Regions from separate parts of the Rhodococcus sp. OS5 genome, predicted to be linked through region 1. Evidence: riboswitches for the same ligand, from Rfam matches in the RefSeq annotation. Region 1 holds a riboswitch; each other region holds the start of a gene.

Region 1 (7,881 bases):
TCCACCGGTCAGGAGGGCTCACGATGAGTTGGACACTACGAACGGCGGATCTCGACGACCTCGCCAGGGGCGCAGCCTTGTTGGGCACCGGCGGCGGGGGAGATCCGTTCGTCGGCAAGATGTTGGTCACGCAGGCGCTCGGTGAGGCCGGTGAAATCACAATTCTCGATCCGGAGGAGCTTGACGACGACGCGTGGGTGATTCCCGTCGCGCAGATGGGTGCCCCGACCGTCGTGGTCGAAAAGATGCCGCGCGGAACCGAACCCGAGCTGGCGCTGATCACGTTGGAGAAGCACACGGGTCGAACTGCAGATGCCACGATGCCGATGGAGTGCGGCGGAATCAATTCGATGATTCCGTTGCTGGTGGCCGCACGGCGCGGCCTGCCGGTTGTCGACGCCGACGGGATGGGACGAGCCTTTCCTCAGCTCGAGATGGAAACCTTCTCGGTGTACGGGATTTCGGCGAGTCCGCTCGCCATGGCGAACGAGCACGACGAGGTGGCGATCTTCGACACCGGAAGTGACAACAGCAGATTGGAGGGCCTCGCCCGCGGGGTGACGTCGAGGTTCGGTGGGATGGCGCACATCGCGCAGTACTCGATGACGGGTGCAGATGTGAAGCGGACGGCGATCCCACGGACTCTGTCGTTGGCCATGACCATCGGCCGGTCCATCAGACTTTCACGTGAGCAGCGGGTGGACCCGGTGCAGGCGCTTGTCGACAGTCTCGCCGACACGCTCTACGGATACGGGCGAGTTCTCTTTCACGGCAAGGTGATCGATGTCGACCGGCGAACCGATGAGGGGTTCGCTCGGGGTTCGGTGCGGATCGCCGGCGTCGGAGACGAAGAGCTGGAAGTTCAGTTCCAGAACGAAAATCTGATCGCCGTCCAATCCGGAGTGATGGTGGCGATCGTGCCAGACCTGATCTGCATCGTCGAGGCCGATACCGCCGAACCCGTCACCACCGAGGGCTTGCGGTACGGGCAGCGCGTTGCGGTCATCGGGATCGCGACCCCACCCATCATGAGAACCCCGGAGGCACTGGCGGTCTTCGGCCCGGCTAGCTTCGGGCTCGATCGCCCGTTCCTGCCGGTGGAGACACTCGAGCAACCTGTACTGGCAGAATAGCGAGCCGTGAGCAGGCTGCACGCGGTCCGGGAGGCCGACCTCGACGCGATCGCAGCGGGGGCGGTGGTCCTGGGCTGCGGCGGGGGCGGCGATCCACGCTTGTTCGTGGAATTGCTGCGTCCACTGATGACGTCTACTTCGGTGGAGGTCATCGCGCCGGACCAGTTGCCGGAGGAGGCATTGGTGATGCCGGTGGGAATCGTCGGATCGGCCCTGGCCTTGGAGGAGCAATTGCCCTCCGGGCGTGAGTTTGCAGATACTGCAGCAGCTTTGACGCGCTGGACCGGGAAGCGTCCGACCGCGGTGATGACTTTCGAAGGCGGTGGACTCAACGCTCTCTCCGGCATTGCTGCGGCGTTGGCGTTGGGAATTCCCGTGGTCGACGCGGACCTGCTGGGTCGAGCGATGCCGCGGCTCGATCACTTCTCTCTCGCCGCAGCCGGGTTGGAATTGTGCCCGGTCACACTCGCCCAGCCCGGCGGCCTCATTACCGTCGTCGACGGAGTGGATGTGCTCGGCGCCGAGGTAGCAGTGCGGTCGTTGATCGGGAGAACCAGCGGTTGGGGTGCTCTGGCGATCGCGTCGATCGATGCGCGGACGGTGCAGGAGGCGTGCATTCCGGGAACTCTGTCTCGGGCGCACGAACTGGGTCAGCACATCGGGGCACTGGGCAGTTGGCGGCAGATCGCGGAAAGCTCCGGGGCTCGAGTACTGGGGGCAGGCCGGGTGCGTGCGGTGCGTCGTAGTCGTCCGGACACCGGAGATCGTCGGGGCAGCGTGATTCTCGAGCACGGTTCTGCGGTGATACGAGTCGAATTCGAGAGTGAGTTCCTGACCGTCGCGTTGGACGGCGAGATGATTGCAACGTGCCCGGACATCGTGACGTTGCTCGACGTGCGGACCGGCGCCTTCGTCTCGTGTGAATCCGTGCACCAGGGGCACGATGTGGCCGTGTTGGTTCTTCCCGGTCCACAGTGGTGGGCGGAAGAAGTGGGCAGATTGAAAGTTGTCGGCCCGCGGGCATTCGGGATCGACCACGACGCAGTGCTGATGGAGGCGCGATGAGCGCGAGTGTTTCGGCGTTGCTGAACAACCCGGCCTTTGTCGGGCTGTATCGACTGGCCGGGGAGGGTGATCCCGTCGTGACGACAGTGGGAGCACTCACCGGGGAATCGGCACAGTCGGCCGAGGCCGTGTCGGATGCGGCGAGTTCAGGATCAGTTCTGGTGATTCTCGATCGAATCGACATCGGGGAGTGGAGATTCGACGCTCTCCTTCGGCGCACAGCGGCGACCGGCTGCCAGGTGGTCGCTGTGCACAGCACTGCGGCGGAGGATGCGAATCTCTCGTTGCTTGCCGATCGGCTCGGACTGGTGGTGCTCGGAGTATCCGACCCGTGGCAGTTCAGCGTGGATCTTCGTGATCTTCTCTCGAATTCGCGGGCGGTGATGGCCGACGCAGTACTGCGGGCGACACACGCGGGCCAACGAGCCGGAGGAAGCGTCGAGAATCTTCTGTCGGTGCTACTGAACACCTTTCAGCGTTCATTCTTTCTCCTGGACACGTCCGGACGTCCGATGACCGGCGCCGACCTGTTGTCAGACGCTGATCGAGCAGCTGCCGGTATGTTGTCGGGTCGCGGGGCGCCCACCACGGTCGAATTGGGCTCCGGCGGGGTCCTGATTGCGTGCCCGGTGATGTCCGGCGCAGCCCGAGAGCCCTGGCTGGCGGTGCTGCTCCCGGTGCGTCAAAGCGTCGAAGAGGCTTCTCTCTCAGTGGTTCTCGACGTGGCCTCGTTGGCTGCCGGGCACCGACTGGCCGTTGCGCGCATGGTCGACGAGCGTGAAGCGCGCCGGCGTAGCGCGTTGCTCGGTGAACTGATCGACACGTCAGCAGACGCCACACCCGGACTGCTCCGGCGCGCACTCGACGCGGGTTGGATGCTGGACGGATGGCACATCGGCATCAAAGTCCTGGCGGTCGGTGAGGTCGACCTGGTGGCAAGACGCAGCGAGGTTGCAGATGCTCTCGCTGCCGAGGGAATCGACGCCAATGTCGTGGAACAGGCTGACGGCTGGGCGGCGTGGACGACTCTGCCAGGTGAGCCGCGACCGGAGGCGATCACCAGGATCGCCGAGTGCATCCGTGCAGCTCAGGCCAGGTTGGAACCCACGATGGAGACCTGGGTAGGTGTGGGACGCGCACACGACGGTCCGGCCGGAATCGGTTCGTCCCTGTCGGAGGCCGGGGATGCCGCTCGGCTCGCCGGTGCCCGATCTCAAACAGGTCGATTCCTGCACGTGGACCGCCTCGGGCTGGCGCAGTTGCTGCTGGCGTGGACGCGAACCGACACCTTCCAGCCTGCGGCCGCAGCATTGCTCGCACCGCTACGCGATTCCAATGGAGAGTTGCTCGAGACTCTGTCGACGTACCTCGACGAAGAATCGTCTCTGGCTCACACCGCAACCCGAATGGGGTTGCACCGCAACACCGTATCGAGTCGGATCGATAGAATTCAGCGCCTTCTCTCGGTGGATCTCGCAGATCCGGAAACGAGACTCGCGCTCCACCTTGCTTGCCGGACCATCGCGCCCTGACGGAGATCTTCGCGGCTTCGTCTTGACAAGCACGGGAGGTTCCTGCCATCCTCGTTGCCAGGTCACGAGTACCAGTGTTCAGCCCCGGCTTGCTGGTCGGCAACCCTCCTCCGCGGTGGGGTGCTCCGGGTGACGACCCGGCTGCGTTCGAAAACGAATGCGGCAAGCGCGGACTCTTCCGGGGCCATCTCCCGACGAACGAGTCCTTGAACGTGAGGATTGTCTTCGATGACTGCTGTATTGAGTGCCGACACCTGCTGCACCACCGCGATTGCCAAGGTTTCGGGTGCCGACCTGCAGGTTCCATTGGTTCAGGGTGGCGAATGCTCCTACGCCAACTTCGACTACGCCGCGAGTGCGCCGGCATTGGCCCAGGTCACCGACCGTATCGCCGAGTTGCTGCCGACATACGCCAGCGTCCACCGCGGTGCCGGCTACGCGTCCCGGATCTCCACGCTCACCTACGAGAACGCTCGTGAATCCGTTGCTCGTTTCGTGAACTGTGCCGACGATCAGGTTGTCGTCTTCACCCGGAACACCACCGATTCGCTGAACCTGCTTGCGCAGTGCGTCCCCGGCAGCACCGTCGTCCTCGACGTCGAGCATCACGCAAACCTGTTGCCGTGGAACGACGCTCGTATCGTCACCGCCGCAGACACCATCGAAGAAACGATCGAGCGTCTGATCGGTGAACTGTGCACCAAGCCTGCCGCGCTGCTCGCAATCACCGGGGCCTCCAACGTGACCGGTGAGATCCTGCCGATTGCACGTTTGGCTGACATCGCTCACCGTTGCGGCGCACGTATCCTCGTCGACGCTGCTCAGTTGGCTCCCCACCGTCGCATCGACCTGCAGGAATGCGGCGTCGACTACGTAGCGTTCTCGGGCCACAAGCTGTACGCGCCCTTCGGCGCCGGCGTTCTCGTCGGCCGCCGTGACTGGCTCGACGAAGCTCAGCCGTACCTCGCCGGCGGCGGCGCCGTGCGTGAGGTGACCATCGAATCCACCGAGTGGGCTTGCGCGCCCGCACGCCACGAGGCGGGTTCCCCCAACGTGCTCGGTGCGGCTGCCATCGCGACCGCCTGCGAAACCCTGCACGCCCTGGACTTCGACGTGATCGCCGAGCATGAGAAGGCGCTCACCGCCCAGCTCACTGACGGCTTGTCCGCCATCGAGGGCGTCTCACTCGTGCGACTGTGGAACGACGCTCCTGACGCCGTCGGAATCGTCACCTTCACCGTTGACGGATTCGAAGCGGGCGAGATCGCCGCATTCCTCTCCGCCGAGCACGGCATCGGAGTTCGCGACGGTCGCTTCTGCGCACATCCGGTTCTCGCGCGCCTCGGCCTCTCCGGCGGTGCAGTTCGCGCCAGCCTCGGCCTCGGTAGCAGCTCGGACGACGTGACGCGGTTGGTCGACGCCGTGAACATCCTGGTTTCGAATCAGCGTGATTGGAAGTACGCGAAGACGGCAGGTGCGTGGAACCCTGTGCCCGAGACCCGCCCCTTCCTCGGAGCCGCAGACGACAATGCCGGCGCAGCCGAGTGCGTCTGAGCTGAGCTCGGTCCCCGAAAACTCGAACGGACAACTAGCATGGCAGCCATGGCACCAGCGGATTTTCCCGCCACCCCTTCGAGAGTGAGCATCACTCTCGGTCAGTGGTGCCGTCGCCATGTCGATCTGTGCCGCACCTCTTCAGGAATGTGTTCGAGCTGACGATTCGTCTCGCTCATCCCATACTTTTCTGATTTTCGGAGGTCTCACATGTCTTCACTCGCTTCGCATTCTCTGCACGTAGCGGTCGAGTTGACCGGATTCGGTCACCATCCGGCCGCTGAGGGCGCACCCGGCAACCTGCCCATCATCGGCGGCGACTACTGGGTGGACCTCACCGAGGGTGAAAAGGCTCTCGATTTGGCTTCATTCCCTACCAATGTGGTTCGGATTCGCGCTGCGGATCTGCGTGAGGCACAGCTCGAACGCGCACGTATACGCGCTGCCGTCGCCGAAGAAGGACGCGATCCCGACAGCGTCGCAGTGCTGGTCGATCTCGAGATTCTGATCGCGCCGGAGGCTCGCTCCGCTCGTAAGGAGCTTGCGCAGTTGGACAGCGCGTTGACCTCGCCGCGGGTTCCCGTTTCGCTTCATTACGTCGGAACGCCTTCCGGTCTCGGCAGTTTGATCGCCGATATCCGAGCTGCGGAGGTCGCCGACGGCGTTACGTTGCTGCCTCTCGCATTGCCTCGAACGCTCGAGCATCTGGTGGACAGCACCATTCCGTGGCTTCAGGATCGCGGACTTGTCACACCGTCCACCGCAGTCGACGAGGTTCTCGGGCGTTTCGGACTGCCGCCCCGTCAGCGCACGCTTGCATCCTGATCGTCACCGATTGCATCTGCGTACAGGTGGAACAGCGACGGTAATTCGTCGGCACCGTCCACCTGTGCCAGAAGCGTCCAGCACTGTGCAGTGATCGACCGAGCCCTCGTGCCGATCCAGTTGGTGGGCAGTAGTTCCGGCGGCAACAGCGGATCCGGTTCCATGGCTCGCGTGAATTCCGCCGCGAGTTCGATGGTCATCGTGACAGCATCGGTACCCGGACTGTTCTGCAGTTTGTGCAGGCGTGCGGTCGCTACGTCGAGTAGCCGTTCGTATCCGTCAGCGATCTGGTCCAGTGGCCACAACTGCGCGGCAATCTTCACGGGGTCTTCGAGAGTGCCCACTTTCAGATCTCGAGTGGTGAGAGAAGACAGGTGCTGTTCGACGTCGAGTTCGGCGGCCGCATCGCGAATATACGGTTCCCAGGCGTGCGGCGAGACGTACAGACCGCCCTGGACGAGCGCGCCGCCGAGATAAACGACCCTGGTGCGCAGCGCATCTCGCGCTTTCCGTGACGACTCCGGAATTGCGAATCCGGCCAGGTGCCAATACCCGTCCCACGGCGTCACAGTGTCGCGGTCTTGTCGATAGGCCAGCCGAACGAATTCGACGTCGGGTTCCATCTCGCGCAGGGCTTTCGGCGTTGCTCGTAGCGTGGCCTGCCGCCCGCGACCTTCCTGAGTGAACTTCCCCTCGGTGACCAACCGCTTGATGCACAGCCGAACCTGTTGATCAGTTTTGCCGAGGGCGTCGGCGGTGGCATAAAGGGTGCGTCCGTCGACAGTTCCGTCCGTGCGCAGTAGTCCCTCGATCAAGATCCTCGTGGGTACATCGACGTCCCTGTCGGTCATCGCCATGTCCTTTCCTCACTTCTCGACATCTTCGCCCACAACTGTACTATCGAATGCAATACGATCGTTTCAAATTCGTACGTTAGGGCGGGAAGATGGCAGCGGAATCGATGAGCGAGGGCAAGAGTAAGCCTCGTTTACGCAGGTGGATGGTTACTTCCCTGGCGGTGGTCGTTGTTCTGATCGCGACTCTGGTGGGTTGGACGCTGTACCAGAACACCTATGACATCCGTGAGGAAAAAGTGACGATCACCGGGGGATCGGTGCCGCTCCAGGGAGTCCTTGCACTGCCCGAACACGGTGACGGTCCCTTCGGGCTCGTGGTTTTCGTCCACGGAGACGGCCCGGTCGATGCAACACATGAGACGTTCTATCGACCGGTGTGGGAGGCGTTCGCAAAGGCGGGGTACGCGTCACTCTCCTGGGACAAGCCGGGGGTGAATGGGGCACCGGGCAATTGGCTCGATCAGAGCATGGACGATCGCGCGGCAGAAACGGAAGCGGCAATCGAGTGGGCGCGGGGACGTTCGGATATCGATCCGTCTCGGATCGGTCTGTGGGGTGCAAGCCAGGCAGGGTGGGTGATGCCCAAGGTGGTGAACCTCGACCCGGACGTAGCGTTCGTCATTGCCGTGGGTCCGGCGATCAACTGGCTCCAACAAGGTGAATTCAATACCCTAGCCGAACTTTCCGAGAGAAATGCGTCGGCCGACGAGTTCGAGAAAGCGCGGGTCGATCGTGCGAAGAACTTGGATCAGTTGGCCCGTGATGCATCGTTCGACGATCTCGTGGCCTCCGGCGAGGCCGACGGTCTCACCGAAGACCGGTGGAACTTCATCCGAAAGAACTACCTCTCGGATGCGCGAGCCGATCTCGAAACCGTGAAGGTTCCGGTGCTCTTGATCATCGGCGGACAAGACG
Region 2 (7,881 bases), 910 kb from region 1:
TCAAGGCGATCAACGACGCGATCAACCACACGATCGAGAACGGCACGTACCAGCAGATCCTCGAGCGCTGGAACATCACCAGCGAAGCCGTCGACACGTCCCTGATCAACCCGCCCGGCCTTCCGAAGACCAAGTGAGCTCTCGTCCATGAGTGAGATTTTCGATGTGATCGTCATCGGCGGAGGACTCGTCGGGTCCTCCGCCGCCTGGCGGCTCGCGGCACGCGGACGTAGCGTCGTTCAGCTGGAACAGTTCGGGCCGGGGCACAAGCACGGTGCGTCGCACGGTACTTCGCGCATCTACCGGCAGGCGTACGACAATCACCTGTACACAGGTTTGGCGGCCGACGCGCTGCCGCTGTGGCGGGAGTTGGAGACCACGACGGACATCGGGTTCCTGGAACTCACCGGTGCCGTTGATCACGGCCTGCCGCAGGCCGTGCAGTCCAAGGCGAAGATACTTCTCGAGGCGGGCATCAAGGGTGAGATCCTCACCCCTGCCGAGGCGTCCGCCCGTTGGCCGGGGCTGCGATTCGACACCACGGTGCTCCATCATCCCGACGCAGGCCGGTTGCACGCGGACCGCGCCGTGACCGCTCTGAAGGCGGGAGCGGTGTTTGCCGGTGCCGAGGTCCGTCACGATGTTCGGGTGTTGGCACTCGCGCGAGCGTCCTACGGCGTGGACGTGGTGACGGACAGTGGAACGCTCGCAGCTCGTCAGGTCGTGATCGCGGCCGGTGCGTGGACTGCGGACCTGATCGCAGACAGCGGTCTCGGCTCCGAGATCGTATTGCCGACACTGCGCACGACACAGGAACAACCAGCACACTTCGCACCGCTCGATCCCGGAGTCGAGTGGCCGAGTTTCGTTCACCACACCGGCGCAGAATTGGAGACCGCGGGGATCTACGGGCTTGGTTCCGAGGACGGGATCAAGATCGGCGAACACGCGACCGGGCCGGTGGTGACTCCGCAGACCCGTGACTACACCCCTGACGTCGACGGAGAGCGGCGATTGGCCCAGTACGCCGAGTCGTGGTTGCCCGGTGTCGATTCCACCCGTGTCGAGTCGCTCACCTGCCAAGTACACGAGCACGCCGGACAGTAACTTCGTCATCGACCGAGTCGGCGCCGTCACAGTGGCGGCGGGGTTCTCGGGGCATGGGTTCAAGTTCGGTCCGGCCTTGGGTGAACTTGTGGCGGACCTCGTCGACGGAACCACCCTCGCTCCGGAAGTTTTCAGGCTGGGGGAGCGTTGACCAGATTCATGGAGGAAAGTGTTGTGGCACTGGAGCTCGGAACTCGGCAGCTCGAGGGTATCGGAGCGGTAGAGGTCTATTCGGTATCGCAGGACGATCCCCTGGCAGCTCCACTGATCGCAGAGTTGGCACTCGAATACAGTTCGCGTTACGGCGGGACTCGCGAAGCGATGCTCGAGGATCTCACGACGTATCCGGCAGAAGAATTTGCCTATCCGCAGGGTGCGCTTCTGGTGCTCACCCACGACGGTCTGCCGATCGCCGGCGGTGCGTTTCGTCAATTCGATTCCACCACTGCCGAACTGAAGAGAATCTGGACATCGGTCGACTATCGGAAGCGCGGCCTCGGCAAGGCCGTCGTTCGCGAGTTGGAACGAGAGATCGAACTTCGTGGATACAACCGTGTGTTTCTCACGACGGGTCCTCGGCAGCCGGAGGCCGTCGCGCTGTATCTGTCCAGTGGATACACACCGCTTTACGACGCTTCACTCTCGCCCGAAGAGGTGGGCATCCACCCGTTCGAGAAACAACTTCGGGTCCTCGAAAATGTGACTCGAGCAGCAATTCCTACCGACCGGGTTGACAACACCCGGGTTTGACCTCGTACACTTGCGAACGACCATCCAGAGCGACCGAGAGACCTGGCTCATTGAAGTCGCAGCAACCCCCCGAGTGATCGGGTGCGGGTGCTACCGCCAGGACCGATGGAGGAACACGAAATGAAGGCAGTCGAAGGCGGTTTCGATACCGCCTGGTCGCGTCGTCACGTAGACCTGTGCCGCACCGCGGGATCTTTCTGTACCAACTGACCTCGGTCAGTCATTCACACTCAGGCGAGTCGTCGACAAGTCTGTTTTCTCTTCTCTCACAAGTGATTCGTGCTCGATCGCCTTTTCGTCTCAGGCGACGGGTGCGCTCTTCGGCATGCCTCTTTAGGAGTTCTTGGTGTCTTCGCCCTCATTCGGTGCCCGCAAACGCGCGACCGTAATCGCCGGTATCGGTGCTGTCTCGGTTCTCGGCACCGTCCTCGCCGGCTGCAGCAGCGGGAGTGACAGTGCTGCCGACGCAGGCCCCGCCCAGTCCGGCGGAACCCTTCGCTACGGTCTGTCGCAGGCGCCGACGTGCGCCGATCCGGCCCAGGCCGGCAGTAACCAGACCGTGTATGTCACTCGGACAGTGGTGGATTCGCTTACCGATCAAAATCCCGACACCGGAGAGATCACCCCGTGGCTCGCCAAGAGCTGGGAGATCAGCCCCGACGCCGCTAGCTTCACGTTCGTCCTTCGCGACGACGCCACCTTCAGTGACGGCACACCGGTGACGGCGGATTCGGTGAAGAAGACCTTCGACTCGGTCAAGAACCTGGGACCGAACGCGTCGTTGGCGAAGAGTTACCTGTCCTCGTACACCGGTACCGACGTCGTAGATGCTCACACGGCGAAGATCAATTTCTCCGGACCCAATGTTCAGTTCCTGCAAGCAACTTCGACGCCACAGCTCGGAATCCTCGCCGATTCCACCACCGCGCTGGCATCCGAGCAGCGCTGCCCCGGTGCAGCGGTGATCGCCTCCGGACCGTTCGTGTACACCGACTGGCAGCAGGACAAGAGCGTCAAGATCGCCAAGCGTGCGGGATACAACTGGGCCTCGGATGCGGTCGCGCATCAGGGCGAGGCGTACCTCGATGGCGTCGACTTCACGGTGGTTCCCGAATCCGGTGTGCGGGCCGGCAGCGTGGCCTCCGGCCAGCTCGATGCGGTCAGCGATGCGCTTCCGCAGGATGCGCCGCAAATCGAGGGCGCGGGTGGACGAATCCTCACAAGGCCGAACCCGGGTGTGAGCTTCTTCTTCCAGCCCAACGTCAGTCGCGGCGTTCTCGCTGATCAGGCTGTTCGTCAGGCCATCATTCCCGCGATCAACCGCCAAGAACTCGTCGACACCGTTCTGGATCCGTCGTTCTTCCCGGCCACGAGCCCGCTGGCTCACACCACTCCGCTCTACAGCGACGAATCCAGTGTCGTGACGTACGACGCCGACAAGTCGGCGAAACTCCTCGACGCGGCTGGTTGGAAGACCGGCAGCGACGGTATCCGCGAGAAGGACGGGCAGAAGCTCACTTTCAGCGTCACCTTCAGTCCGGTGTTCTCGGGTAACCAGGCCATCCTCGAGCTCGTGCAGCAGCAGCTCAAGAAGGTCGGCGTCGACCTGCAGCTCAACTTGGTCTCGAACGGTGAATGGACCGAGAAGGGAGTATCGGGTGATTACGATTCGCTGTATTACAACAGCACTCGCGCGGACGCCGACATCTTGCGGGCATCGTTCAGCACCGAAGGCCGCAACCTGAACCGTCGCGGCGCAGATCCGGAGCTCGACAAGGTACTCACAGACCAGCTTGCAGCCACGGACAACGGCCAACGCGGCGAACTGGTATCCACCGCACAGGAATTGATCCTCGACCGTGGACTCTCCATCCCCACCATCGAGCTCTCGCAGGCCATCGGCGCCGGATCGAGTGTGCAGGACCTGAACTTCGAAGCCTCCTCGCGCCTGCAGTTCTACGACGCATGGTTGTCGGGTAAGTAATCATGACTCGATACGCACTCACCCGACTGGGCCAGGCCGCTGTGGTTCTGTGGGCCGCCTTCACCATCTCGTTCGTGATTCTGTTCCTCCTGCCGAGTGATCCCGTCAGCATGGCTGCCGACTCGTCCGGTCAGGGTGTTGCAGTGGATCAGGCTGCGCTCGATCAGCTTCGGGCACGGTACGGCTTGGACCAGTCGGTGTGGGTGCAGTACTGGACGTCGCTGACGAATGCTCTTCGCGGCGATTTCGGTACGTCCATCTCCACCGGTCAGTCGGTGACGGATGCCATCTTCTCGGCGCTGCCGAGCACTCTGGTCTTGGCAACCACCGCTTTGGTTCTGGCCGTGTTGTTCGGAGTGGCGATCGCGTTCTTCGCTACCTACACCCGCAAGCGGTGGCTCGCGAATCTGTTGTTCTCGCTGCCGCCGCTGGGTGTGGCGGTGCCTACCTTCTGGGTTGGCCTGATTCTTCTGCAGCTGTTCTCGTTCCGTCTGCACATCTTCCCCGCTTTCGGAGACAAGGGATTCGCAACGGTGATTCTTCCGGCGATCACCTTGGCGATCCCGACCGGCGCGGTGATCGCGCAGGTGCTCACGACCAGCCTGCAGTCGACGCTACGTTCGCCGCACGTGGAGACTGCGTACGCCAAGGGCGCAAGCCGTTGGCGCGTGCAGACCCGTCACGCGTTGCGACTGGCGAGCATTCCGGCATTCACCATTGCCGGTGTGCTGGTCGGCACGCTGCTGGCGGGCTCGGTGGTTGTGGAAACGGTGTTCTCCCGCGCGGGCGTCGGCCGTCTGACACAGACGTCGGTGATGGCGCAGGACATCCCTGTGGTGCAGGGAGTCGTTGTGTTCGCCTCTCTCGTGTTCGTGCTCGTCAACCTCGCGGTCGACCTCTTCTACCCCTTGATAGATCCACGGATCATCCAGACGAAGAAGAGTCACACCGAAAAGTCGAATACCGAAAGCTCGACCGATCTGGAGCCGGCTCATGTCTGACACATTGATCGAACCCCTACTCCTCGATCCGACCGTCGAGGCGAAGGCACCTGTTGTTTCGCGCCGAAAGTCCACGGCCATCGGCTGGATCCGAAAGCCCGGCTTGGTGATTCCGGTGTTGATCGTGTTGCTTGCCATCGGCTTTGCCGTCGCACCCGGATTCTTTGCCAGCGGCGATCCGTTGTCCGGTGTCCCGGCGGACAAACTGCAGGGCCCGAGCCTGGCTCACTGGTTCGGAACCGACAATCTCGGTCGTGACCTGTACACACGGTTCGTGCACGGCGCCGCGCTGTCCCTGACCGCAACCTTGGTGGCGGTCGGAATCGCATTGGTGGCGGGATCGATAATCGGTTTGCTCGCGGGCTTTGTCGGTGGCGTCGTCGACGCCGTGCTGATGCGCACCGTCGACGTGCTGCTGTCCATTCCGGCGCTACTGCTCTCGTTGGCACTGGTGACCGCACTCGGCTTCGGCACCATCAACGTCGCCATCGCGGTCGGCGTCAGCATGGTCGCGAACTTTGCGCGAGTGATGCGTGCCGAAGTGATGCGGGTGCGCGGCGCTCAGTACGTCGAGGCCGCGTTCGGTTCGGGTGTGCAGTGGCTCGGTGTCCTGCGTCGGCACGTGCTTCCCAACTCCTACGCGCCGGTGGTCGCGCTGTCCGCTGTCGAGTTCGGGCAGGCAGTACTGGCGGTGTCGGCTCTGAGCTTCTTGGGATTCGGCGCCGTTCCGCCTACCCCGGAATGGGGATCGCTGGTATCCGAGGGACGTAATTTCCTCGCCAATGCCTGGTGGATGACCACACTTCCCGGTCTCGCGATTGTCGCCGTGGTCATCTCGGCACACCGTATCGGCCACGAGATCGAAAGGAACAACCGGCGATGAGCACGACCGAGGAACAGTTGCTTTCCGTCACCGACTTACAGATCGCCTACGGCGCCGAGCCCGCGGTATCCGGCGTGAGCTTCACCGTCGGTCGGGGCGAAGTAGTTGCGGTGGTCGGGGAATCGGGTTCCGGTAAGTCGACCACGGCCCACGCGATATTGGGTCTGCTCGCCGGCAGTGGCCACGTCACCGGCGGGACCGTCGAGTTCGAGGGTGAACAGATCGACTCGTATTCCGACCGTGCGTGGCAGCGAATCCGCGGCGCGCGTATCGGTTTGGTGCCGCAGGATCCGACGACCTCGCTCAACCCGGTGACGAGGATCGGCGACCAGGTTGCAGAAGTCCTCCGGATCCACGGCCTCGCAGACCGTCGCAAAGCCCGGTTGGACGCCGTCGAGGTGCTCGAGCGCGCGGGTATCGACCGGCCGGAAATCCGAGCACGCCAGTACCCGCACGAGCTCTCCGGCGGTATGCGGCAACGAGTTCTGATCGGTATCGCGCTTGTCGCGAACCCGGCCCTCGTAATCGCCGACGAGCCGACCAGTGCTCTGGACGTCACGGTTCAACGGCGCATTCTCGACCATCTCGACGAGCGGATTGCCGAATCCGGTGCCGCCGTGCTCCTGATCACGCACGACCTGGGTGTGGCCGCAGACCGCGCGGACCGGATCCTGGTGATGCAGGGCGGCAGGATCGTCGAATCCGGCCGCACCGCAGATATTCTGGACAACCCGCGAGACGAGTACACGAAGAAACTTCTGAGCTCTGCGCCGAGCCTGTCCTCGGGACCAGTCGTTCGCCCGGTCCGCCAGGACACCAGCCCGTTGCTGACCCTGACGGGAATCACCAAGCACTTCAACGTCGGACGCGGGAGTTCGATCACCGCGGTGAACGAAGTGTCGCTGACTGTTCCGAGGGGTCAGACGGTGTCGCTGGTGGGGGAGTCGGGCTCCGGCAAGTCGACCACGGCGCGCATCGCCGTGCGGTTGGAGCAGGCGGATGCCGGCACCATCTCCTTCGACGGCCAGGACATCACGAAGGTCAAGGGCAGCGACCTGCGTGAGCTGCGCCGAAGGATCCAGCTCGTGTATCAGAACCCCTATGCATCCCTCGACCCGAAATTGTCGGTCCAGGACATCGTTGCGGAGCCGCTGCGGGCCTTCAAGGTTGGTGGACGCAGCCAGCAGCAGACTCGTGCGGCAGAGTTGCTCGATCAGGTTGCACTTCCCGAGCAGTTCCTGAGCCGCAAACCGGCCGAACTCTCGGGCGGCCAGCGTCAACGGGTGGCGATCGCTCGTGCGCTCGCGTTGAAGCCGGATCTGCTCGTTCTCGACGAACCCGTCTCCGCTCTCGACGTCTCGGTGCAAGCGCAGATTCTGGCGCTACTCGACGAGTTGCAGCGAGAACTGGGCTTGACCTATCTCTTCATTTCCCACGATCTGGCGGTTGTTCGCCAGATCAGCGACGTCGTCGGCGTCATGCAGGCCGGGCGATTGCTCGAAATCGGCACTACCACCGAGATTTTCGACAATCCCCGAAACGAGTACACACGCACACTTCTCGACGCGATCCCCGGGCGGGATCATTCGACACGAAAGGCCGAACATGTCCGAGCGTAGTTCCGGAGCATTCCTGGTCGGTCTCGAATTCGAGGGCACCGGAGCTCATCCGTACTCCTGGCGACGCGAGGACTCACGCGCCGAAGATCTGTTCACACCGTCGTACTGGGTGGACCTGGTGACCACCGCGGATCGGGGTGGGGTGGATCTGGCGTTCCTCCCTGACTCGTTCGGACTGCAATCCGAAGGCCGGCACGCAGTGCGCGGGAGATTGGAGGCGGTGGCAACTGCGGCGCGGCTGAGTGCCGTGACCTCGCGCATCGGTCTGATCCCCACTGCGACAGTCACGCACACCGAGCCGTTCCACATTTCCAAGGCCGTCGCGAGTATCGACTACTCGTCTGCTGGGCGGGCCGGTTGGCAGGTCGCGGTGTCCGACACCGCCGAGCAGGCGGCGTTGTTCGGCCGAAAGACAGTGCAGGGTCCTGAGTCTGCGTGGGAGGAAGCGTCCGAGGCTGTCGAGGTGGTCAGTCGGCTGTGGGACAGCTGGGAGGACGACGCCGAGATACGGGACGCTGCGAGCGGACGATTCATCGA
Region 3 (7,881 bases), 2.7 Mb from region 1:
CGCTCATGAGTGGACGGTCGGTGGTGCAGAAGTCCGCCGCCGTCAAATACGTCGACACGACGGTCAAGGCCGGTTTGCGCGACATGGACTCACTGCTCGCCAAGCGCTCCATGGACTTCTTCTGCCTCAACGACGGCAGCGCTCCGGAGATCGATCTGGAACTTCGGACACGCAAGATCACGGAGTTCCTGGAGAGCTACTACCCCATCCCGGCGCCCTGGGAAGCCTAGACGAAACAAGGGCCCAGCCGATTTCGGCTGGGCCCTTGCTACTTCGGTCGATCAGCGTGCTGTCACATGCTCCCGTTGCACCGGAATGGGCAGACCGAGATTGTCACGCAACGTCGTTCCTTCGTAGTCACTGCGGAGAACACCTCGATCCTGCAGCAGCGGCACCACGTCGTCGACGAACTCGTCGAGGCCGGTCGGCACAAGGTGCGACCCGAGGATGAACCCATCCGAACCGTCGTTGCTGACAAACGAATCTATTTTCTCGGCAACCTGCTGCGGTGTACCGACGATCGGTCCACGCTCGAACTGATCGATCACCACTTCGCGCAGATTCAACTTCTTGCTCTCCGCTACCGCGCGCAGTTTTGCGACGGTCGCGAAACGATCTTGGTGAATGAAGGCGCGGCCCTGGATGATCGGCGGAGCCTCGGGATCCGGAGCGATATCGGGTAGTGGTCCTTCGGGGTCGTACTTCGACAGATCGAGATTCCAGATCTGTTCGAGCAGAACCAAAGCGGTCTGGCCGGTGACCTGCTGGTCGCGAATCTCTCGGTACTTCTCGATCGCATCTGCCTCCGAGGTGCCGAGAACAAAACTCGCCGACGGCAGGATCTTGATGTCACCCGGGTCACGTCCGGCCGCAACGGCACGTGCTTTGATATCGCGATAGAAATCGGCCGCCTCGGGCAACTGACCGTACGGTGAGAAGATCGCGTCGGCATTGCCGGCAGCAAAATCGCGCCCCTGCGGCGACACCCCGGCCTGCAGAATAACCGGGCGCCCTTGCGGGCTACGCGGCACTGTGAATCGGCCGTTCACGTCGAAATGCGATCCATGAAAAGCGAATTCACCGGCATCCGGTCGCGCGAGAAAGCGCCCTGATGCCTTGTCGGCCACGATGTCGTCGCTTCGCCACGAATCCCACAGTTCACGCACCAGCGCTACGGTCTCCTCCGCACGCTCGTATCGTTGCGCGCGGTCGAGGTATCCGCCGCGGCGAAAGTTCTGGCCGGTGAATGCGTCGAACGAGGTGACGACGTTCCAGGCGGCACGTCCTCCGGACAACTGATCGAGCGTCGCGAATTGGCGGGCCAGTTCGTACGGCTCGTTGAACGTGGCATTGATAGTGCCGGCCAATCCGAGGTGTTCGGTTACCGCCGCCAACGATGCAAGGACCGTGAAGGTGTCCGGCCTACCGATGATGTCCTGATCGAAAATCTGTCCTGCACGCTCACGAAGGGCAAGGCCTTCGGCGAGGAAGAAGAAGTCGAACTTCCCACGCTCGGCGGTTCGAGCGGTGTGTTCAAAGGAATCGAACTCGATCTGGCTGCCCGCCTGCGGATCCCACCATGCAGTGTGATGGTTGACGCCGCCGAGGTAGGCACCCAGGATGACCTGCTTACGCTTCTGAGAACTCATGAAAATGTATTCCTCGTCTGTCAGGCGGCCGGAGTACCGGCGGCGTAGCGGTTGGGAACGTCGATGGGTAGGCCAAGCAGTCCGCGAAGATTCGTCTGCGGATACTCGGTGCGGAATACGCTGCGTCGCTGCAATTCAGGTACCAGCTCACCTGCGATCGCGTCGAGGTCGTCCACGACGACGCCCGGCCGCAACCGGAAGCCGTCGATTCCCAACTGCTGCCACCGGAACAGAAGATCTGCCAACTCAGCCGCGGTGCCGGTGAAGGTCAGCGCGTCCGAACGGTATTCGGCGCCGGCCTGCGCGTCGAGGCGAGCGAGCCGTTCCTTTCCGGTTTCTTCCGGAGCATCGAAGAATACGACGATGTCGGTGAAGACCCGAAGCGGTTCGCCGGTGCGCTGCACGTGTTCTTCGGCTGCTCGCACTTCACCCAGGATTGCCGTGACCTGCTCGTCGTCGAACGGCGTCACGAACACCAGATCGGCCGTCCGCGCCGCCAGCTCGTACGCGACCCGCTGATGAGCCAATGCGGTGACGACGGGATGCCCCTGCGGCGGGCGCGGAGTCACCGACGGTCCACGGACCGAGAGGTACTTTCCCTCGAAGTCGATGTAGTGCAGCTTGTCCCGGTCGATGAATCGGCGCTGCTCCACATCACGGATCTCGGCGTCGTCCTCCCAACTGTCCCAGAGTCTCCGGACGACGTCGGCTGCCTCCGCAGCTTCGTCGAACAGCGCGCGCACGAAGTCCGGGAGGACGCCTGAAACGATCGACTGACGGTCGGCATCGGTGAGCGCTGGGATGTCGCGGCGCCCGAAATGTGCTGCCTCGGATTCCGACGCCGACACCTTCACCTGCCACCCGGCGCGACCGCGCGAGGTGTAGTCCAGCGTGGCAACGGCTTTGGACACGTGGAACGGTTCGGTGTGAATGGTGGTGATGGTCGGGATCAACCCGATGTTGCTCGTGATCGGTGCCAGGCGGGCGGCCACGAGATGTGCGTCGAGCCGAGCGCGCACCCGGTCAACCGCGTCGTCGACAGGCTCGAGTGGGTTGGCTGGCACCGAGAGACTGTCCTCGATGGTGACGAAATCGAGCAGACCACGCTCGGCGGTCGTCACCACGTCAGTCCAATACGACGCGCTGAACAGCTCACTCGGGCGCGAGTGCGGCTCTCGCCAGGCTGCAGGGTGCCAACCGGCACCGTCCAGCGCTACGGCGAGATGCAACGGAGCAAGATGAGAAGAAGGGGTGGAGGTCATCGGCGCATACTCCTGTTCGAGAACTACTCGGGAGCGCACAGTGCCGACCGCAGAAACCATCAGCACCGGACTGACGGTTCTCGTGGCGACTGCCGCTTGCGACACGCACCGCGCGTATCGCCAGGTGTGATTCCGGGGCACCCCATCGGCATGAAGGGTTGCCGTCCAGCTAGCCGGTCCTTGTTGCTGGAGCTCTGCACCTACCTCGACGGTAGTGAGTACGCGACCGCCCGGCAATCACTCAGAACTGCGCGTGGGTGCCGGAAACCGCCTTCCACCTCAGATGATCGAGCGTGCCGCCTTTTCGCTCTCGAGGATTCGAATGCCGGCAGCACTGAGCCTCCGGGCACCCTCGGCCGCGTCGACGGGCTCACCGACCGTCACGTGCGCGCCGAGTGGAACGACCGAATGAACAATTGTCTCGTCGTACACGTGCACCAGATTGCACCCCTGAGCCCCGTCACGACCACGCTGACCACCGACTTCCACGTTCAAGTCCTGGGTGTAACACGTCGACGACGCCACGGAAACCGGAATGCCGGCGAACGTCGCCGTCGTCGAATAGTGCAGGTGCCCGGCAAGAATCGCCCGGACGTCGCTGCCACGCAAGACGTCTGCCAACCGGGACTGATCGCGCAACTCCACCAGAACCGCGAGATCCTGAATACACGGAACAGGCGGATGATGCAGCGCCAGAATTGTTCCGTCGGGCGCCGGCACCGCCAATTCTGCTCGTAGCCAATCCAATTGGACATCCGTTATCTCACCGTAGTGATGCCCGGGAACCGACGAATCCAGGGTGATCACCCGCAGTCCGTCAAGGTCGTAGACGTTGTCGACGGGATGATCGGTGGCGTCCTCGCCCAACAGCAGAGATCTGAACGTAGGGCGGTCGTCGTGGTTGCCCATCGCCCAGACGACCTGCGCATCGATCTCGGCCGCCACGGGTTCCACGATGGCTTTCAATTCCGCGTATGCGTCGGGGTGTCCCTGGTCGGTCAGGTCGCCGGTGAATATCAGTGCATCCGGGCGTGCGCCCGAGGCCACGATCCCGCTGAGAACTTCCCGCAATCTCGTCGACGCATCCACGGCGTCGTACAACTCCCCCTGAGCCACCAGATGCGTGTCACTGAGGTGCACCAGGAAATGCTTCGGACGCGGGTACTCGGCATTCCGAACGCTCATCGGTCTCTCGCTTCCGCTTGCCGACGCGTAGGCGCCGGTGCGGCACCTACTGATCGTCGAGACTAGTCAACCGACCAACAGTGACTGATCGGGGCACACCCGACGAACACGAAGCGAACTCCCGCGGCGACCCTCGGGATCGAGTAGTTGAAGCTGCGAGTAGTGTGTGGACAGTGTTGTTCCTGACCAGTCGGCGTTACGTCGACCTTCGCCTGCAGGCGAGCGCAATGTGTACGCGCTCGCTCTGACCTGACGCGTACCAGGAAACATTTCTTCGAATCTGCCCGGCCTCTGGTGCCGCGCTGCGTTTCGCTCCCTTGATTTTCGAAAGGCATAGTCATGCCCAGCTCCACCTCCACCGGCGTGCCGGAAAAGTCCACGTCCCGTTTTCCGTCCTGGGCGACGGCATTCGGACCGCAGATCGTCGCCGGTCTCGTACTCGGCGTCATCATCGGTCTCGTCGCCCGGGCAATGCCTGATGCGGCCGACGGCAACGTCAACTGGTTGGTCGGCACCGTGCAGACCATCGGTTCGAGTTACGTCAAGCTGCTCACCGTTGCGGTGATCCCGCTGGTGTTCACCGCCATTGTCAGCTCCATCGCCAACCTGCGCCAGGTCGCCAATGCAGCTCGCCTGGCCGTACAGACCTTGCTCTGGTTCGCGATCACCGCTTTCATCGCTGTGATCATCGGCATCATCGTCGGCCTGATCACCGATCCCGGTTCACGGACCGACGTCGCCGCCGAAGCCGCGAAGGAACCCAAGAGTTCCGGTTCGTGGTGGGCGTTCATCACCGGACTGGTTCCGAACAACTTCCTGGGGTTGGGTGCAAAGACTTCCGTCGCCGAAGGCGTGGCGACTACATCGCTGAGCTTCAACGTCCTGCAGCTGCTCGTCATCGCCGGCGCAATCGGCATTGCTGCACTGAAGATCGGCCCCAAGGCTGCGCCGTTCCTCGAGTTCAACGCTTCGCTGCTCGCGATCGTCCAGAAGGTCCTGTGGTGGATCATTCGCCTCGCCCCAATCGGTACGGCCGCACTGATCGCCAACGCTGTCGCCACCTACGGCTGGGATGCAATCGGCTCGCTCGGCGTATTCACCGCGGCCATCTACATCGGTCTGGCCATCGTCTTCTTCGTGGTCTACCCCATCCTGATTGCCGCGCACGGCCTCTCGGTCCGAAGCTTCTTCTCCGGTGTCTGGCCTGCAACTCAACTCGGCTTCGTCTCGCGCTCGTCGATCGGCACTCTGCCTCTGACCGAACGCGTCACCGAACGCAACCTCGGTGTTCCTCGTGAGTACGCCTCGTTCGCCGTTCCGCTCGGTGCCACCACGAAGATGGACGGTTGCGCCGCAATCTATCCCGCGATCGCGGCGATCTTCGTCGCAGGCTTCTACGACGTTCCGTTGACCTTCACCGACTACCTGTTGATCGTCGTCGTTTCGGTCATCGGCTCGGCAGCAACGGCCGGAACCACCGGTGCGACAGTCATGCTCACACTCACGCTCTCCACCCTGGGTCTTCCCCTTGCCGGCGTCGGACTGCTCCTCGCAGTCGAACCGATCGTCGACATGGGCCGCACCGCAGTCAACGTCACCGGCCAGGCTCTGGTTCCGGTCATCGTCGCAAAGCGTGAGGGAATCCTCGACAAGGAGCGCTTCGACGCTCCCCGCAACGGTGATCCCTTCGCCGAGGAACTTGTCGACGCGTAACCCTCGATGACAACAGCAGCGTCCCCGCACCTGAGCAATACGTTGCGGGGACGCTGCTTTTCACCCCAGATTTCACCCTTACCGAAATAAACCATTTGGTCGTTATGACCAGTATGCTCAGCCGGCACAGCCCTCAGAAGTGGAAGGGCTGCCCAGTTGAACACGAGGTCACATGAAGCTCCGCCGTCTGGCATTCAGCGTCGCAGGTTGCGCCGCAATCACTCTGGTTGCCGCACCCGCCGCTCAGGCATCCACGGTTTTCGATTTCCTACCGATCGAGATCGCACGCATGATTCCGACTGGCTCTGCCGACGCAGTCCAGCCGTTCCTTCCCCCGGTCTTCGCACCGCCGGCGCCGCCCGCTCCGCAAGCGCCCCAGAACCAGCCGGCGCCGCAGAACACTCCCGCACCAGCGCGGTACTACCAGAACTGCACAGCCGTTCGTAATGCCGGCGCAGCTCCGTTGTACCGGGGCCAGAACGGATACGCCCCGCATCTCGACCGCGACAACGACGGCATCGCCTGCGAGTGATCCAACGCTCGGGTTGTGGTGCATCCACAACCCGAGCACTGTTGTCGAACCGTCAGACGCCCAATGCCCGGGACAGAGTCGGCCACGCCTTCGGCAGTCGTTCACGCCAATACGCCCACGCGTGCGTGCCGTTCGGCTCGTAATCCACCTGCGCCGGAATCTTCAGCTCCTGCAACCGCGCGTCGAACATCTTGGTGCAGGCGTGGGCGGCAACCTCGATGCCGCCGCCGATCACCAGACGCTCGAGCAGTTCAGGAGTCTGCAGCGTCTCGTCGGACCCGGGACGACCGTTTGCAGTCGACACGTAGATTTCCTTGCCACGCAACTTCTTTGCGTTGATCAACGAATCGTGTGCCTCCCACTCCGGTCCCCCTGGCACACCCCAGATGTTGGCCGGATCTCCACTTCGAGACGATATCGTGGCCTGGACGGCAGTTCGGCCGAGCGGATCCATCGTGGAATAGCAGCCGCTGAACACGGCAACGCCGCGGTACATGTCCGGAAAGCGTTGGGCGAGCATCATTGCGCCCATCGCGCCCATGGAATTGCCGGCAATCGCGTTGATTCCGTTGGTCTCGAGTCGCGCGTCGATCAGCGGTGGCAACTCCTCGGTGATGAAGGTTTCCCACTTGTGCAGTCCCAGCCGCGGATCCGGATTCTCCCAGTCCGAGTACAGGCTCGCGATTCCGCCATTGAGCATCACGACGTTGACGTTCTTGTCGGCGAAGAACGCCGGGGCGCCGCCGATCGTCATCCATCCGCTGCTTTTCTCTCCGGCGTCGACACCCTCGAGCATGTACAGCGCTGGGCGCGGAACCGAATTGTCAGCGGGTAGCAAAATCTCGACGCCGACCTCGCGTCGAAGTGCAGGCGACGCCACCGTCAGCCTGACCGCCTGTGGTGCGGTCACCTTCTCGCCGACGATGGCCGGGACGACGATGTCGTCGCGCAGGTCCGGTTTGGGGCCCGGATCCTCCTGAAGTGGTCCCGGGATCGTCGACCCCGAGCTCACGCTTCCCTCGACGCTGCCCAGACTTCCCGAGCTTCCCGAACTACCCGAGCTTCCGGAACTCGGCGCTGCCGTCGACAGTCCGCCCAATTGCAAAGAAAGTGCACAGACGGCCAAACACACCGCACCTGTGCGCGCAGATCGAATCCACGCACGCCGCTCAGTCCTCATGAAACTCCCAAACCAGTCAAAGATGTTTCCGTGAACATACCGTGCAGTTCGGACTTTCTTGGACAAACGACCACGACAAGATCTGTCGGTCGCCGCTACTAGGCTGGCCCCCGTGCAACCGGATTCAGTCAGGGCCCTCGACCTCGACCGAATTCGCGCTGTCGTGGGCACAACCACCTACGAACGTGGACTTGTCTACCTGCGGCAGAATGCAGTCGAATCCATCGGATGGAACGACACCGCTGACACCTTGACCGGCGCTGTATCGGGAACTGCGCGAGAGCCGTACACCTGCACGATTTCGGTAAGTCGCAGCGCGGCCGGTACAGCAACGTTCACGCGTGGCCTCTGCACGTGTCC
Region 4 (7,881 bases), 2.0 Mb from region 1:
TACCTGACCGCCAAGGGCCGAGGAGCCATGGTCGAAGCCTTTCGCGAGCAGAACGAACGCGAACACGCCTGGGTAAGCGTCCTGAGCGAGGCCGAACAGCGAATTCTTGTCATGCTCCTGGACAAACTGATCACCAACCGCAGCCAGTTCGACGTACGCGGACGTAACTGACATAGACCCGAACCCCTTGGAGGGTTGCACTCATCACATCATTTTAGTTAATGTGTTTACTATCTGGTGGAGGTGAGCCAGGCAGAACAGCACAGAAGGAGCCCCGTCATGGCGTTCTATCGACAACTCGGCAACATCCCACCGAAGCGTCACACCCAACACCGTGACGAGTCCGGCAACCTCTACTACGAAGAGCTGATGGGAGAGGAAGGTTTCTCCTCGGATTCTTCGTTGCTGTACCACCGCGAGATCCCATCGGCCATCGTCGACGCAACGGTCTGGGAACTGCGCGATCAGAGCACAACCCCCAACCATCCCCTCAAACCGCGCCATCTGAAACTCCACACGCTGTTTCCCGAAAGCACCTGGAACGAGACCGACGTGGTAACCGGCCGTCGTCTCATCCTCGGAAATGCCGACGTGCGATTGTCCTACGTCGTTGCGGCAGCGCCATCTCCCCTGTATCGCAACGCAATCGGCGACGAGATGGTCTACATCGAATCTGGCGAGGCGACCGTCGAGACCGTCTTCGGTGCACTCGAGGCCAGTGAAGGTGACTACGTCCTGATCCCGATGTCCACAACGCATCGATGGATCCCCAAGGGTGACAAGCCACTTCGTGCCTACGCCATCGAGGCGAACAGTCATATCGTCCCGCCCAAGCGCTATCTTTCCCGCTTCGGCCAGCTGCTCGAGAACGCACCGTTCTGTGAACGAGACCTGCACGGACCGATCGCGCCCATGATCGCCGAAGGAACCGACGTCGAGGTACTGGTCAAGCACCGAACGTCGGCGGGCATCGTCGGCACCCGAATGGTTTATCCCACGCACCCTTTCGATGTCGTCGGCTGGGACGGCTGCCTGTACCCGTACACCTTCAACATCTCCGACTACGAGCCGATCACGGGCCGTGTTCACCAACCGCCGCCGGCCCACCAGGCGTTCGAGGGGAACAACTTCGTGATCTGCAACTTCGTTCCGCGCAAGGTCGACTACCACCCCCTGTCGATCCCGGTGCCGTACTACCACTCGAACGTCGACTCGGACGAGATCATGTTCTACTGCGGCGGTGACTACGAGGCGCGCAAGGGTTCCGGCATCGGACAGGGTTCGATATCTATTCATCCCGGCGGCCACGCCCACGGACCACAACCCGGCGCCTACGAGCGGAGCATCGGCGCCGAGTTCTTCGACGAGCTCGCCGTGATGGTCGATACGTTCCGGCCCCTCGAATTGGGTGAGGGAGCCCTGGCCTGCGAGGACGAAGCGTACGCCTGGAGTTGGGCAGGGCGGGGGCCTAGGCAATGACGATCATCTCCCCACTCCTGCGCGGCCTGTGCGACGACGCAGCACTTTTCCCACCCGGCAATGCTTCTCTCGCCGAAGCAATTCCGGCCCACGCCGCCTACCTGCAGGCGGACTACGACGCACTGGTCGGGCCTTTCATTTTTCCCGCGCCTCGACTGAGCGAACTGGCTGCGTACGTTTCAGCGGACAGCCCGGTGACGCTGAGTCTGACCGTGCCGGCCGGCCCATCCGATACGGCGGCCGCACTCTCGAACGCGCGAGCCATCCCTGGTGTTCACGTCGCCGCCGTCGAGGTGGGAATTCCAGACGGGTTGGACGCCGATGCGGCCTTCGAGGAACTCTCTCGTGTCCATGCCGCTCATCCCGACGTCGACATTTTTGTCGAGGTGCCTCGAGGTGATCGGCGCGCGGGCTATCTCACAGCTCTCGAAACTGCCGGGCATTCCGCAAAGTTTCGCACCGGCGGGATTGTCGCCGAGGCGTACCCGAACGAGGAAGAGCTCGCCGATGCGGTGATATCCGTTGTCCGAGCGAATATCCCGTTCAAGGCGACTGCGGGACTGCACCACGGTGTGCGCAACACCGATCCGGAAACAGGCTTCGAGCAACACGGCTTCCTCAACATCATGGTGGCCGTCGACGCGGCGAGGCGGGGCGCCGATCGTTCGGAAATTGTTGCTGCACTGTCTCAGCGCGATGGAAAATCGATCGCGCAAGCCCTGGCCGACCTCACCGAGGACGAGGCCGGCGAGGTGCGTCGCCGATTCCTCTCGTTCGGTACCTGCAGCATCTCGGACCCTCTGACCGAGCTGGAAGGCCTCGGGTTGATCGTCCGCTCCGACAAAACCGAAGGAACTCTCGTATGACTGTCACGACCATCGACATTCCCGCCGACTCACTGTTCGGTCTCGACAATCTGCCGTACGGGGTCTTCTCCCCCGCGGGAGGGTTACCGCGTGTCGGTGTGCGCGTCGCCGAATCGGTGGTCGATCTCGCAGCGACACTAGGCGATTCCGTCTTCTCCGAACCGACTCTGAACGCGTTCATGGCTCAGGGACGAGATCAGTGGGTATCGGTGCGAAACCGGATCACGGAGCTCGTGACTAGCGAAATAGACTCGAATGCAGTGTTTTCCGTTGATTCGGTGACAATGCATTTGCCGATCGCAGTGGCCGATTACGTCGACTTCTACGCCTCGGAGAATCACGCAACCAACCTCGGGCGGTTGTTCCGCCCGGACGCAGCCCCCTTGATGCCGAACTGGAAGCATCTTCCCGTCGGATACCACGGGCGCTCCAGCACCATCGTCGTCTCCGGCACCGACATCGTTCGTCCCTGCGGACAGCGGAAGGCACCCGATCAGGAAAGCCCGGACTTCGGACCGTCCCGGCGCCTCGACATCGAAGCCGAGATGGGGTTCATCGTCGGAACTCCCTCGAAGATGGGCGATTCCATCACCCCGGACGAATTTGCCGAGTACGTCTTCGGCGCCGTGGTCGTGAACGACTGGTCTGCCCGAGACATCCAGGCGTGGGAGTACGTGCCCCTCGGTCCGAACCTGGGGAAGAGTTTCGCGACCTCCATCTCACCGTGGGTCGTACCCTTGCTCGCTCTCGAAGCAGCCCGAATCGACACTCCGGTGCAGGATCCCGAACCGCTTTCCTATCTGCGTGGTGAAGAGAAGTGGGGGCTGGACATCGACCTGGCCGTCGAATGGAACGGTCACGTCGTCTCCCGGCCGCCCTACGCCCAGATGTACTGGTCGCCTGCGCAGATGCTCGCGCACACCACCATCAACGGCGCAGCAGCGAGCACCGGCGATCTCTTCGCGTCCGGAACCATTTCCGGACCGGACAAAGATCAGCGCGGCGCCTTCATCGAGCTGACGTGGGGCGGCAAGGAACCCGTAGCTGTGGGCTCCGAGACCCGTACCTTTCTCGAAGACGGCGACACCATCGCCATCTCAGCCACCGCTCCCGGCGTCGGCGGATCACGAATCGGCTTCGGGGATGTTCACGCTCGGATCCTGCCTGCAACGCAAACCGAAAGATAGTGATTGACAACTGTTTGATTCACGCTGATCTGATGTCCGGAATTCCTTGCCTCAAAATTCTCCGAAGATAAGCTGGACTAACCATCCAGAGCGATCGAGAGTCCTGGCTCCGTGACGTCGCAGCAACCCCCTCTGCTGAGGTGCGGGTGCTTTCTGCCAGGTCCGATGGAGGACTCGTGCCAGGCGATCGACCCCGTACCTCAGTGGGGACAGCAGCTGTCATCGTGATCGTGGGCGGTGGACCCCGCGGGACCGGCGTACTCGAGCGGATCCTCGCTCACGAATCGGTGAACGCCGATCCCACACCGATCGACATTCACGTTGTCGACCCGTATCCGGCAGGTGCCGGCCGTATTTGGCGAGGCAGCCAGGCGCCGCTTCTGTGGATGAATTCGACAACAGCGGACGTCACGATGTTCACCGACGAGACCACCGCCGTGATCGGCCCGGTGCTGCCGGGTCCGACCCTCGCGGAATGGGTCGCCGAGCGCTCGGCTGAGCTTGCCGAATTCCCCGAAATCGCAGCAGAAGTTCCGACGCTCACCCCGTCGTCGTTTGCATCGAGGTCACTGCAGAGCCGATACCTGAACTGGGTGTTCGAGACTGCAGTCGACTCCGCGCCAGCGCACGTCGACGTTCGAGTTCATCGACGATCCGTGGTCGACATCGTGAACGTCGGCGAGACACAGACAGTTCATCTGGACGACGGAGCTGTCATCGACGCGACGACCGTCCTTCTCGCACAAGGGCACCCCGATGCGTTGCCTGCCCCACGCGAAACCGCGCTGACCAGCTTCGCGTCCGATCACGGGTTGACGTATGTGGGTCCGGGCTACACTGCCGATCTCGACGCCGATGTCATTCCCGAAGGCGAACCGGTTCTGATCGCCGGACTCGGGCTGGCTTTCATCGACTGGATGGTTCTCCTCGCCGAGAGCCGTGGCGGCATCTTCGAACGCGGTGAAGACGGCGTCCTCACTTACGCTCCCTCGGGTCGGGAACCCCTGTTGTATGCCGGATCTCGTCGCGGAGTGCCGTATCATTCCAAGATTTCGTACTCGATCGCTGACGCGCGGCCACCGCTACCGCGGTTCTTCACCGCTGATCTCGTTCCCGGCGACGGACCGTTGGATTTCCGAAACGACATCTGGCCCTTGGCGTCGAAAGAACTGGCAGGCGCCCACTATTACGAGCTGTTTGCATCTCACCCGGATCGGACAGTGGGCACCTGGGAGGAGTTCGACGCCGAATTCGCCTCGCTGGCTTGGGGATCGCCTCGATTGCAGGAACTGGTCGAGAACGCAGTCCCGAAGCCGGAAGACCGTATCGATCTCGAGCGGCTGAACCGCCCACTCGGCGGTGAGCGCTACGACGGGCTTGCCGAGGTCCAGTCCCGGATCACCGAATACATCTCGGCGGATGTCGCGCGGAGGTCGGACCCGTATTTCAGCGCCGACGCGGCTGTCTTCTCAGCGCTGCTGTCGACGTACATGACCGTCGGAGAATTGTTGCGGCGCGGCAGAATCCCGGCCGAATCCGTCGCCAAGGACGTCGAGGGTTGGCTTCATTCGTTCTTCAGCTTCATCGCCAGTGGTCCGCCGCCCGAGCGTTTGGAACAGTTGGTCGCCCTCAACGAGGCGGGCATCGTCCAGTTCCTCGGGCCGGATTCGGTGTTCTCCACCGAGATCGACCCGGCAACGGGGGCTGGGATCTTTGTCGCGCGCAGTGCGTCGCACACCGACATCGTGGCCGCGAACACCCTCGTCGAAGCACGCTTGCCGGTTGCTTCCATCAGCGCGAGCGGTGACTTGCTCCTGCGGACGCTTCACCGTCGGGGCGAGGCAGTCGAACTTCGTGCGACCGTGGACAGTTCGGCGAAGCTCGCCGTCGACGGTACTTCACGAATTCTCGACCAGAACAACACTGCTCATCCCCGCCGCTTCGCGGCCGGGCCGTGGGTTGCAGGCCATAACTGGTCGGCGGCTTTCCCTCGTCCCCGTACCAATGCAGGGTTCTTCCGGCATAACGATGCCCTGGCGGCGGAGATTTTGGGTGCTACGCGCCTGTGAGCGGTTAGGGAGTCCTGGGACTCCCTAACCGCTCACAGGGGGCTGTGCCCCTAGCTGAACACCAACTCACCCTCGTCAACCGCGACGGTGATACTGCCGCCCTCTTCGAGGAGATCGTCGAGCAGCATGTCGGCGATCTTGTCGTCGACCACACGCTGAATCGAACGACGCAACGGGCGAGCCCCGAACTCGGGTTGATGCCCGTGCTCGGCGATCCAGTCCACCGCGTCGGCAGTGAACTCGATCTCGATGCCCTTGGACTGCAGCCGCTTCCGGCTGTCGTCGAGCAGCAGATCAGTAATCCGGTGCAGTTGCTCGGTGTCGAGCTTGCGGAAGATCACGATCTCGTCGATACGGTTGAGGAACTCCGGCCGCATCGATTCGCGCAACCTGGCCATCACGCGGTCGCGCAGTGGCTTCTCCGCCGACTCTGCGTCACCCGTGGTGAAGCCGAGTCCACCGGACTTGCTCGAGATGATGTCCGAGCCGAGGTTGCTGGTCATGATCACGACGGTGTTCTTGAAGTCCACCGTCCGACCCTGACCGTCGGTCAGACGGCCGTCGTCGAGCACCTGGAGCAAGGTGTTGAACACGTCCGGGTGTGCCTTCTCGATCTCGTCGAGCAGGATCACCGAGTACGGGTTACGACGCACCTGTTCCGTGAGCTGTCCGGCCTCGCCGTAGCCGACGTATCCGGGAGGAGCACCGACCAATCGGCTGACCGTGTGCCTCTCACCGAACTCACTCATGTCGAAGCGCAGCATCTTGTTCTCGTCTCCGAAGAGTGTGGCAGCCAGAGCTTTTGCGAGCTCCGTCTTGCCGACGCCAGTGGGTCCGAGGAACAGGAAGCTACCGACGGGACGATCCGGATCGCTCATACCGGTCCGGCTACGACGCACGGCACGCGCGATGGCGCGAACGGCGTCATCTTGCCCGATGACACGACCGTGCAGTTCCTCTTCCAGACGGCGCAGGCGATCTTTCTCTGCCTGAGTCATCTGGCTTGCCGGAATACCCGTTGCGCGAGCGACAACTTCGGCGATTTGTTCAGCGGTCACGTCCGGCGTTTCCTCGGAAGGAACCGAGGATCCTGCCTTCTCGAGACGCTTTGCGACGCCGTTGATCTCGTCACGCAGGGTCGACGCCTTCTCGTACAACTCGTCGGCGACGGCTTTTTCCTTGTCGCTCTCGAGCTGCTCGAGACGCTGCTGCAGCGCGGCGGTGTCTACCGTGGCCGTCTTCAAGCGAAGCCTGGCGCCGGCCTGGTCGATCAGGTCGATTGCCTTGTCCGGCAAGAACCTGTCGCCGATGTAACGTGCCGACAGCTCCACCGCAGCGGTGATCGCCTCGTCGGTGTAGTGCACCTTGTGGTGATCCTCGTACCGACTGCGCAGTCCGCTCAAGATCGCGATTGCGTCCTCGATCGACGGCTCTCCGACCTGTACGGGCTGGAAGCGCCGCTCGAGCGCGGGATCCTTCTCGATGTTCTTGCGGTATTCGTCGAGCGTGGTGGCGCCGACGATGTGCAGTTCACCGCGAGCGAGCTTGGGCTTGAGGATGTTTCCGGCATCCATCGCACCGTCTGCGCCGCCTCCGGCACCGGCGATGGTGTGCATCTCGTCGATGAAGACGATCAGCTCGTCCTTGTGTGCGGTGATCTCGTCGATCACCTTGGTCAGCCGTTCCTCGAAGTCTCCGCGGTAACGGGTACCCGAGACCATGCTCGAGAGTTCGAGCTGGACGATCTTCTTGCCCACCAACGATTCCGGGACATCCCCGTCGACGATGCGCTGGGCGAGACCTTCGACGATGGCAGTCTTGCCGACGCCGGCCTCACCCACCAGGACCGGGTTGTTCTTGGTGCGGCGGGAGAGGATCTCGATGGTCTGTTCGATCTCGTCGGCGCGGCCGATCACCGGATCGACGCCGCCGTTGCGGGCGCGATCGGTGAGATCGATGCCGTACTTGTCGAGCGTCGGTGTGGTGGACTCGTCTTCGACTGGACCGGCTGCGGGATTCTGAACCGCTGCCTGCAGCTTCTCCGGCGTGATGCCGGCCGAAGCGAGCAGACGACCCGGAACATGATCGGGGTCACCGGCCAGGGCGATGAAGAGATGTTCGGGGTCGATGTACGTCGATCCCAGGGCTCGGGCCAGTTGATGAGCCTCGAGTAGAGCGGTTTTCACGGCACTGCTGAGCGCAGGAGCAGAGTAGGCCCCCTGCTCACGGCCTTGTGGCAGCCGCAGGTCGACGGCGTCGACCACGGATTTCGGGTCGGCT

Evidence for each region. A riboswitch is a leader RNA that binds a small molecule or an ion and turns the genes downstream of it on or off. The one in region 1 is predicted to bind S-adenosylmethionine.
Region 2: linked by a shared signal. The riboswitch ahead of ACVZUB_RS07280 (putative leader peptide) and the one ahead of ACVZUB_RS03010 (aminotransferase class V-fold PLP-dependent enzyme) in region 1 are both predicted to bind S-adenosylmethionine.
Region 3: linked by a shared signal. The riboswitch ahead of ACVZUB_RS20125 (LLM class flavin-dependent oxidoreductase) and the one ahead of ACVZUB_RS03010 (aminotransferase class V-fold PLP-dependent enzyme) in region 1 are both predicted to bind S-adenosylmethionine.
Region 4: linked by a shared signal. The riboswitch ahead of ACVZUB_RS23455 (FAD/NAD(P)-binding protein) and the one ahead of ACVZUB_RS03010 (aminotransferase class V-fold PLP-dependent enzyme) in region 1 are both predicted to bind S-adenosylmethionine.

The regions. Positions count from the first base shown of each region.
Region 1 covers NZ_CM166368.1:640,670-648,550, forward strand. The annotation lists gene ACVZUB_RS02990 (hydantoinase/oxoprolinase N-terminal domain-containing protein) at 1-27, shown strand, start outside; gene ACVZUB_RS02995 (DUF917 domain-containing protein) at 24-1,133, shown strand; gene ACVZUB_RS03000 (DUF917 domain-containing protein) at 1,140-2,198, shown strand; gene ACVZUB_RS03005 (PucR family transcriptional regulator) at 2,195-3,730, shown strand; SAM riboswitch class IV at 3,791-3,905, shown strand; gene ACVZUB_RS03010 (aminotransferase class V-fold PLP-dependent enzyme) at 3,959-5,284, shown strand; gene ACVZUB_RS03015 (LLM class oxidoreductase) at 5,495-6,109, shown strand; gene ACVZUB_RS03020 (DNA-binding transcriptional regulator) at 6,088-6,966, opposite strand; gene ACVZUB_RS03025 (alpha/beta hydrolase family protein) at 7,110-7,881, shown strand, end outside.
Region 2 covers NZ_CM166368.1:1,551,706-1,559,586, forward strand. The annotation lists gene ACVZUB_RS07265 (ABC transporter substrate-binding protein) at 1-137, shown strand, start outside; partial or broken gene ACVZUB_RS07270 (FAD-dependent oxidoreductase) at 148-1,258, shown strand; gene ACVZUB_RS07275 (GNAT family N-acetyltransferase) at 1,267-1,857, shown strand; SAM riboswitch class I at 1,875-1,969, shown strand; gene ACVZUB_RS07280 (putative leader peptide) at 1,978-2,067, shown strand; gene ACVZUB_RS07285 (ABC transporter substrate-binding protein) at 2,204-3,841, shown strand; gene ACVZUB_RS07290 (ABC transporter permease) at 3,844-4,842, shown strand; gene ACVZUB_RS07295 (ABC transporter permease) at 4,835-5,725, shown strand; gene ACVZUB_RS07300 (ABC transporter ATP-binding protein) at 5,722-7,344, shown strand; gene ACVZUB_RS07305 (LLM class flavin-dependent oxidoreductase) at 7,331-7,881, shown strand, end outside.
Region 3 covers NZ_CM166368.1:4,340,003-4,347,883, forward strand. The annotation lists gene ACVZUB_RS20115 (stealth family protein) at 1-230, shown strand, start outside; gene ACVZUB_RS20120 (NtaA/DmoA family FMN-dependent monooxygenase) at 282-1,649, opposite strand; gene ACVZUB_RS20125 (LLM class flavin-dependent oxidoreductase) at 1,670-2,911, opposite strand; SAM riboswitch class IV at 2,999-3,112, opposite strand; gene ACVZUB_RS20130 (phosphodiesterase) at 3,191-4,096, opposite strand; gene ACVZUB_RS20135 (dicarboxylate/amino acid:cation symporter) at 4,436-5,809, shown strand; gene ACVZUB_RS20140 (excalibur calcium-binding domain-containing protein) at 5,982-6,341, shown strand; gene ACVZUB_RS20145 (alpha/beta hydrolase) at 6,394-7,521, opposite strand; gene ACVZUB_RS20150 (DEAD/DEAH box helicase) at 7,634-7,881, shown strand, end outside.
Region 4 covers NZ_CM166368.1:5,042,151-5,050,031, forward strand. The annotation lists gene ACVZUB_RS23435 (MarR family winged helix-turn-helix transcriptional regulator) at 1-171, shown strand, start outside; gene ACVZUB_RS23440 (homogentisate 1,2-dioxygenase) at 280-1,479, shown strand; gene ACVZUB_RS23445 (hypothetical protein) at 1,476-2,345, shown strand; gene fahA (fumarylacetoacetase) at 2,342-3,532, shown strand; SAM riboswitch class I at 3,611-3,704, shown strand; gene ACVZUB_RS23455 (FAD/NAD(P)-binding protein) at 3,709-5,601, shown strand; gene ACVZUB_RS23460 (ATP-dependent Clp protease ATP-binding subunit) at 5,652-7,881, opposite strand, start outside.